DNA from 2 places in the Mangrovibacillus sp. Mu-81 genome. Region 2 is predicted to be linked to the other one. Evidence: riboswitches for the same ligand, from Rfam matches in the RefSeq annotation. Region 2 holds a riboswitch; the other holds the start of a gene.
The links. Region 2 has a riboswitch for thiamine pyrophosphate ahead of thiC (phosphomethylpyrimidine synthase ThiC). Riboswitches for the same ligand answer to the same signal wherever they lie in the genome.

Region 1: linked by a shared signal. The riboswitch ahead of tenA (thiaminase II) and the one ahead of thiC (phosphomethylpyrimidine synthase ThiC) in region 2 are both predicted to bind thiamine pyrophosphate.

What each region holds. Positions count from the first base shown of each region.
Region 1 covers NZ_JBAJHU010000007.1:87,700-91,891, forward strand. Annotated here, with positions in the region: gene V6B33_RS14860 (ABC transporter ATP-binding protein) at 1-584, opposite strand, end outside; gene V6B33_RS14865 (ECF transporter S component) at 590-1,174, opposite strand; gene tenA (thiaminase II) at 1,175-1,879, opposite strand; TPP riboswitch at 1,999-2,107, opposite strand; gene V6B33_RS14875 (response regulator transcription factor) at 2,165-2,764, opposite strand; gene V6B33_RS14880 (sensor histidine kinase) at 2,761-3,897, opposite strand; gene V6B33_RS14885 (hypothetical protein) at 4,024-4,192, opposite strand, start outside.
Region 2 covers NZ_JBAJHU010000003.1:655,096-659,287, forward strand. Annotated here, with positions in the region: gene V6B33_RS10345 (serine protease) at 441-608, opposite strand; gene thiC (phosphomethylpyrimidine synthase ThiC) at 632-2,416, opposite strand; TPP riboswitch at 2,556-2,670, opposite strand; gene V6B33_RS10355 (hypothetical protein) at 2,772-3,056, shown strand; gene V6B33_RS10360 (S8 family peptidase) at 3,130-4,192, opposite strand, start outside.

The sequences.
Region 1 (4,192 bases), on a different contig from region 2:
ACCAGATCCAGTACGTGATCTAACTTGTGCTCGACGATTACCACTGTTTTATCCGTACCGACAGCCTTGAGCGTTTCCCATATATCCATTGATCCATTCTCATCCACCAATGCAGTCGGCTCATCAAGAAAAAGTACATCGGGTTCAAGAGCAAGAACAGCAGCAATGGCGAGTCTTTGTTTCATCCCTCCTGACAGCTGCTGTATGCTCGTATGTACTTCCTTCAGTTCTAACCCGACTTTCTTCAGCAGTTCCTGAATTCTTTCATTCATCTGTTCTCTGGGAACATTCAGGTTTTCAAGTACAAATGCAATCTCTTCATCCACATACGGCATACAGAACTGGGCATCAGGATCTTGAAAAACATATCCCCAGGAAGATGGCCGTGAAATGGAGGATACTTTCATCGGAACTTCATATGCATTCGGTATCAGTCCCGCCATTACATTGAGCAGTGTAGACTTCCCGCACCCTGAAGGACCAAGCAGCAAAACCTTTTCACCTTTATCGATCGAAAGTGAAAGATCCTTGAATATGAATTCCGATTCACCTGGAAATTTCAATCTCAGCTTATCAATCTTCATTCCATTCACACCTGTCTATCTAGAGCTTCATAGTCTTCTTGGGCTGCCGGTCTGACAAGGTTAGTCACTCCAGTCCGTTCCAACGCTTTCACCAGATAGAATGCCCCTGCTCCTGCAATCAGTACTGAACCAAGTAATCTCGCGCCCAGAAACAGGAGCAGATTCCAAGTGGCGAGGTCGCCAATGTATCCTTTGAACATATCCATCATGATCGAACCAAATGCAGACATAATGGCGGCAAGACTTACAATTGGGAGGCTGTATCGTTTGTATCTTGTCGCAAAGAATATCGCTTCCGCAAATAGTCCCTGCACAATACCAAACAGAAGGACCTCAAGCCCCCATTCCGAGCCCATCAGAAACTCTCCCGATGAAGCTGCGATCTCGGCCAGCAGCGCAGCACCAGGCTTGCGGATGATCAGGAAAGCCACCGTAGCCGCCATAAACCACATACCGTAAATAAGCTGATCAGCATGAAGTCCGAACGGTTTCATCATGCTGTATACCGGACCCCAAACCTTATAAATGACTCCAAACCCGATTGAAATGACGACAGTGACCAGAATGTCAGTCAGTTTTAACTTCATCATTCATCTCACCGGCTTTCCTGTGATTTTTTTAAATAAATGATTCTCAAAAGGCCATTTTTCAAGGGAATATGCCATCTCCCAAAATTGAAGCTCATATATGCTGCTTAATGTAAAAAGCTCTTTCATCCTTGCCTTCTCATCGTCGCCTGCTTTCTCTGCGATCTCATCCAATCGATTAATTTGTTCTTTCACCAATTCCCCGAACCACTCTCCGCCGTAAGCGCTGATCCATTCACGGTAAATCGGTTCATCCGGCGAACACAACTTCAAGTGCTCACCGACTTCATGGTAGAGCCAATAGCATGGTAAAATGGCTGCTATAATATCTCCGAATCCCCCGAATTGAGCTGCACGGTACATATGGGAGGTGTAGGCATAAGCGGTTGGAGACGGCTGAAACAGATCCTTTTCTTCTTCTGTGATACCGAGCCGGATTGAAAAGCTTTCATGCAGCGATAATTCGGCTTCATTCGTACCTTGTGCGTGGGCAGCCATTCTGGACGTCGTATGTAAGTCTGGTGCAACAGCTGCACCAAACGCCTGCATCCTCGAAAAATGCGATAAATAGTAGGCATCCTGGAGCACGTAATAACGAAATTTCTCGAGCGGGAGTGTACCGTCACCTATCCCTTTAACAAACGGATGATTAAAGCTCGCTTCCCAAATTTCGTTCACATCTTCCCGCAACTTCTTTGAAAATGTCATCATTTCTCTCTCCTTTTCCCGACGACCCAACAACGGGGAATAGAAAAAGCCACTTTCCATTACGCAAATAGCGAACAGAAAGTGGCTTGAAAAGGCAATACATGAAAAAGTGTATATGGTCTCTTCAAACACCACTTCCCTACGCTGGTCCCAACCAGATCAGGTTCAAAGGGTCTTAAAGTTACACTTTAATCTCAGCCTTTTCAAAAGGCACCCCTAGTGGATCGTCATTTATAATTTTTGATTTCGTTGTTATCGTATCATGTAATTTTATCTTGTCAAGCTTTATTTGAACCAGCCTTTTTCTTTTGAGTGAGTGATCGCTTCGATCCGATTCTTCACTTCAAGTTTGTCCAGAATCGTTGAAATATAGTTTCGGACAGTACCTGTTTTGAGCTGGAGTTCATCTGCGATTTCTTTTGTGTTTTTTCCATCTGCGACTAGTTCAAGAACTTCTTTTTCCCGATCTGTCAAAGGATTTTCTTCACTGTACATATCATCCATCAGTTCAGGGGCATAGATTCTTTTCCCTTCCATCACAAGCCGGATTGAGCTTGCCAGCTCTTCACTCGGGCTGTCCTTTAACAAATAGCCTTTGACCCCCGCTTTTAAAGCCCGTTGAAAATAACCTGAACGCGCAAAGGTAGTAAGGATAATGACTTTGCATCCTTCCCCTTTCAATTCTTCAGCCGCCTCGAGACCTGTCTTCTCGGGCATTTCGATATCCATTATACAAATATCGGGATGGAGACTGCGGACTAATGAGATGGCTTCTTCCCCATTACCTGCCTTTCCGACGACCTCCAGATCATCCTCTAAATCAAGCAGGGAGCCTAATGCTCCCAACATCATTCTTTGATCCTCTGCAATCACAATGCGAATCACTTCATTCCCTCCCTGTCGATCTGTTTGATAACCTTAGGAACTCTCATGATCAAAGAGGTACCATGATCAGATATGATTTCAAGCGTCCCATTGACAAAATCAAGGCGTTCTTCCATGCCTCGCAGTCCGCTTCCTTTAGATAAATCTTGATCTTTCTGAACACCTATGCCATCATCCTTCACTTTGATTGTTAACTCGTTATCATGTTCCTCAACGGTAATCTCACATGTAGTGGCCCCGCTGTGCTTTACGACGTTTGTGACCGCTTCTTTTAAGCACATGCTTAATATGTTTTCAAGAAAGAGTGAGGTATCCGGTATATTGGACGTGTCATCTATTATCAGTTCGATTTCTGCTGCTGCAAGAATTTGCTTGATCCTTACAATTTCGTCTTCTAAACGGATTCCCCTCATTTGGGAGACCATCGTCCGCACCTCTGACAATGCGGTTCTGGCAGTTTGCTGCACATCTTTCAACTCCGTTTTAGCTTGTTCCGGGTCTTTATAGACCAACTTTCTCGCCAAGTCACTTTTCAACCCGATAAGAGACAGCTTTTGACCTAATGTATCATGCAAGTCACGTGCGATACGCTGTCTTTCTTCTTGTTTGACAAGTTCTGAGATTCTTTTATTCGCATCTTCCAGCTTTTCTTCCAGCCAACCTTGTTTGTTCCGATTGTAAATATTAAATGGAAGCAGGATGACACTGATCCAAATGATCAAGATAAACGGTATTTGAGAAAGGAATAAATCTTCCTGCTCTACAAACTTATAATTGATCGAGGCGGTTGTGAGCACCAGGTGGATGATATACAGCGTCAAGAACGCAATCCGGTTTTTTATATTACCGTTGTAGTAAGCAATGTAAAAAGCGAAATAAATAAAATTAAACTGAATTGTCATCGTGATGGATATGGCGATTAAAATGGATGTCCATAAATAAACCGGCCACTCTCTGGAAAGGAAGGCAAGCCTCAAAAAGATGAAAAACAAAATGGTCAGCGTGATCCCTACAATAATTTCAATCGTTGATGAAGATTGAAAGATAAAGTAAAAAGGGAGAATGCTGATGATACTCCATATATAAGGCGAAATGCCAGAGCTTTTTTGAATTTTAATGAATTTATTAGGCAATTGCACGATCAAACCCTCTTTTTATGTAAAAAGTTTTGATATTTTATCAGTTACTAAACTTATGATAAAAAGCGTATACCGTACACTATCATGTCACAGTTTACACATTTTATTGAATTTATCCGATTAGTACTTCCTGTTCTGGATGGCGATTTGTTTCAACATCAGTTCATGGGATTTTTTGATGATATCTGTCAAAACATCACCCTTGTATATTCTGCCTATTTTCGTCTTTTCCTGATAATATTCTACAATTTCATCTAATTGCTGAGCTGTTTCTTTTTCAATCCTCACA
Region 2 (4,192 bases):
GGATAAATATGTAAAAATTGATAGAAGGGAATAATCTAATAGGGAGTGGTCAGATTGACGAATGATTTTTACTGTGATGAAGTATTGAGTGGAAAGACTGAAGTGAAGATTGTTTTTGAAACTAAAAATACATTGTTCTATTAACATACCACTCTTATTGGGGTACCGTCAGGAAAATGCGGATTGACAACGCTAAGTCCATTTTCAAGACGATCCCCCGTTTTTTACAACGCTAAGAAATTTTCAGTAGTCTTAGAGATCTAATGAGACGACTTTCTCTGGATTAAAATGGTAAGTTAATATGTTCCAGCCTAAGGTGAGATATGAAGTAATAAGTCTTCATTAAAACTACCTGTCCGTTTTTGATATTCAACTGCTTTAGTTAGATGAAAAGTGTACCAGATACTGAGGTAGTATTAGGGCAGGGTAGCTTTACACTGCTAATAGTATAAAACAATTACCTTATTACACTTGATACAAGTTTCATAATATTGATTCCCTTTAAAATGATGATCACAATTTTGTTGAATCTCTTTTAAGCTTTTTTCCAAAAAAGCAAGGTGAGTTTTTAATTGATTGATCTCCTCTTCAATTATTTGGATCTTCAACGTAAACCTCCTAACAGCAAGAGTTATTGATATAGTTTACCACCAGATTCCTTAAACTCTTCAGCTTTTTCCTTCATTCCTTTTTCTATTGCTTCTTTTGTATCAAGCTTTTTTTCTTTCGCGTAGTTACGAATATCTTGAGAGATCCTCATGCTACAAAATTTCGGTCCACACATTGAGCAAAAATGTGCTGTTTTTGCACCTTCTGCAGGTAACGTCTCATCATGATATTCTAAAGCGCGTTCAGGATCCAATGATAAATTAAACTGATCTCTCCAACGGAATTCGAAACGAGCTTTAGATAAGGCATCATCTCTTTTGTGTGCTCCTGGATGGCCTTTCGCTAAATCAGCAGCATGTGCAGCTATTTTATAAGTTATTACACCTTCACGTACATCATCCCGGTTTGGTAATCCTAAATGTTCTTTTGGTGTTACATAACAAAGCATAGCCGTACCAAACCAACCAATCATGGCTGCACCAATCGCAGATGTAATATGATCATAGCCAGGAGCTATGTCAGTTGTAAGTGGCCCTAGAGTGTAGAAAGGAGCTTCCTTACAAACCTCAAGTTGTTTATCCATGTTTTCTTTAATAAGGTGCATAGGTACGTGGCCTGGACCTTCAACCATTACCTGTACATCATGCTTCCAAGCAATTTGTGTTAGTTCTCCAAGAGTTTCTAATTCCGCAAATTGTGCTTCATCATTGGCATCGGCAATTGAACCGGGACGCAGACCATCCCCTAAAGAGAATGCAACATCATAAGTTTTCATAATCTCACAGATTTCTTCAAAATGAGTATATAAAAAGCTTTCTTTGTGGTGGTGAAGACACCATTGTGACATAATAGAGCCGCCTCGGGATACAATACCTGTTAAACGTTTTGCTGTTAACGGAACATATCGCAAAAGAACACCAGCATGAATTGTGAAGTAATCTACGCCTTGCTCGGCTTGCTCAATCAAAGTATCACGGTAAACCTCCCATGTAAGGTCTTCGGCAACTCCATTAACTTTTTCAAGTGCTTGATAGATAGGAACGGTTCCTACAGGAACAGCTGAATTGCGAATAATCCATTCCCTTGTTGTATGAATGTTTTTCCCTGTTGATAGGTCCATAATATTATCAGCACCCCAACGTGTGGCCCAAGTCATTTTTTCGACTTCTTCTTCGATGGAGGATGAAACAGCAGAATTCCCAATATTTGCGTTGATTTTAACATGGAAATTACGTCCTATGATCATTGGCTCTGCCTCAGGATGATTGATATTAGAAGGAATAATTGCTCGTCCTCTTGCAACTTCTTCACGCACAAATTCAGATTTCATATTTTCCCTTAATGCGATAAATTCCATCTCGGGAGTGATGATGCCCATTCTTGCATAATGAAGCTGTGTGACATTTCTCCCTTTTTTTGCACGTAATGGTTTACGCTTTAGACCAGGGAACACATTATGATTAGCACGAGGATCATTTTCATCCCTATATCCATTGTCTTCAGCCTTAATTTCTCTTCCTTCATATTCCTCAACATCCCCTCGTTCATGAATCCATGTGCTTCGAAAAGGAGGAAGACCTTTTGTAATATCAACTGAATAATTAGAATCCGTATATGGTCCGCTTGTATCATAGACACGAAATGGCGGATTTTCTTCTTCACCAAAGGCACCAGTTGTAGGACTTAGTTCAATTTCACGCATTGGTACCTTGATATCGGGTCTTGAGCCTTCAACATAAACTTTTTTACTACCTGAAAAACTAGACATGATGGAAATTTTTTTTTCGTTTAATGAAGTTGTTGACATAGAATAAATCTCTCCCTTTTTAAAATTAAAGGACGGGATCTAGAACAATAAAAGAGGATTAAAGAAATGAATTAAATAAAAAAAGCCGAATCCAAAAAGGATGGACCGGCTTTTGTATGTAGAAGTTTATTCAATACATGATTATTTTTTCTAACTTCCCCACGCTAGTATGATCTAGATCAGGTCCAAAGGGTCAAGAAACTTTAACGTGTTTCTCTCTCAGCCCAACTTATTGGACTCCCCTAGTTATTTCTATTTAATTTGGTTTTAGTATACATGAGTCTTAAGTAAAATAAAAGGAACATTAAAAAAAATATAAAAAACGATCTTTTAAAAGGGAACTTTATCCCGAATAGTGGACATTTTAGAAATTTCCTATTCTGGATACAGTTCATTATTTAAGAAGTTGGTATTTTTATTTGGTTTCCTTAATCCGAATTTCTCTTATTACAGAGTAAATATTGTAGCCATCCCTAAGAAACACTTCCCATCTTTAACTACAATGGAAGAAGGAGGTCAATCTGCTTTCAATGACTTGATGGACACTGTCGGAACAGTTGCAGGGAAGGCCGAAAAGAAATATGGGGCATGCAGAGTGATCACGAATGCAGGAGTATCAGGATTCGAAGCATCTTCATAATGCTTCAGGTGAGATTATAAAATAAAAAAATCCCTCACAGCCTGATTGGCAGGAGGGATTTTCCAAATTCAGATCAGTATCTTACCGCATCATATGAATTGATTCTGCCATGTTGAGTGTAAGTACCAGTTCCACTTACATAATCGGCAGTCTGTTCGATTGCCTGGCGGATTTGGCTATTGCTGCGTCCCTGACTTGCAAGAAGCCCCGCTAATCCTGCAACGTGCGGGGAAGCCATTGATGTCCCTGACATGTACGCGTATCCGTTATTTGGTACGGTTGCAGCAATGTCAACACCCGGGGCAGACACATCTACCCATGAACCGTAATTTGAGAATGAAGCTCTGCGATCAGAACTGTCCACGGCACCTACTGCAATTACATTTGAATATGAAGCCGGTTCAAATGTAGTTGAGACCCCGTCATTTCCAGCTGCAGCAATGACTACACTTCCTTTGTTCCATGCATAGTTAACCGCATTTTCCAATGTAGTCGTTGAGCAATCACAACCCAGGGAAAGATTGATGACCTCCGCACCCTGGTCGGCCGCATAACGTATACCATCAGCAATGTCTGTTAATGAACCGTTCCCACTTGCATCCAGGACCCGGACTGCAAGAATTCTAGTATTGGGAGCCATTCCAGCAATTCCTGTACTGTTATTTGTTTCAGCAGCAGCAGTACCTGCTACATGTGTACCATGGCCATTCAGATCCATCGGGTAGTAATCATTGTCGACAAAGTCATAACCGCGGATGGTTTTACCGTCAAGATCGGGGTGATTATAATCCACTCCCGTATCAAGTACTGCTATTTCCTGGCCGCTGCTGCCTTTGGTGTAATCCCAGGCATAATTGGTGTAAGTGTTTTGGGGACCGTATTGATAGCCTTGATAATAGTAGTCATTCGGAGTCCAGGTAGAAGCAAGTTTATAGTTGGGTTCAGCGTATTCTACATTAGGATTTTTATTTAAAGCTTTGACCGCAGCCTCCACATTCCCGACCTTAAGGACTTTGTAAGGTGACTTGACTGCATCTGTGTCTTGAATTTCTGTGGCATTCATATTTTTAAGTGCGCTGCCTTTTAATGATTTTGATGCTGAATCTTTAAACTTTACAATCACTTCACCTTTAACA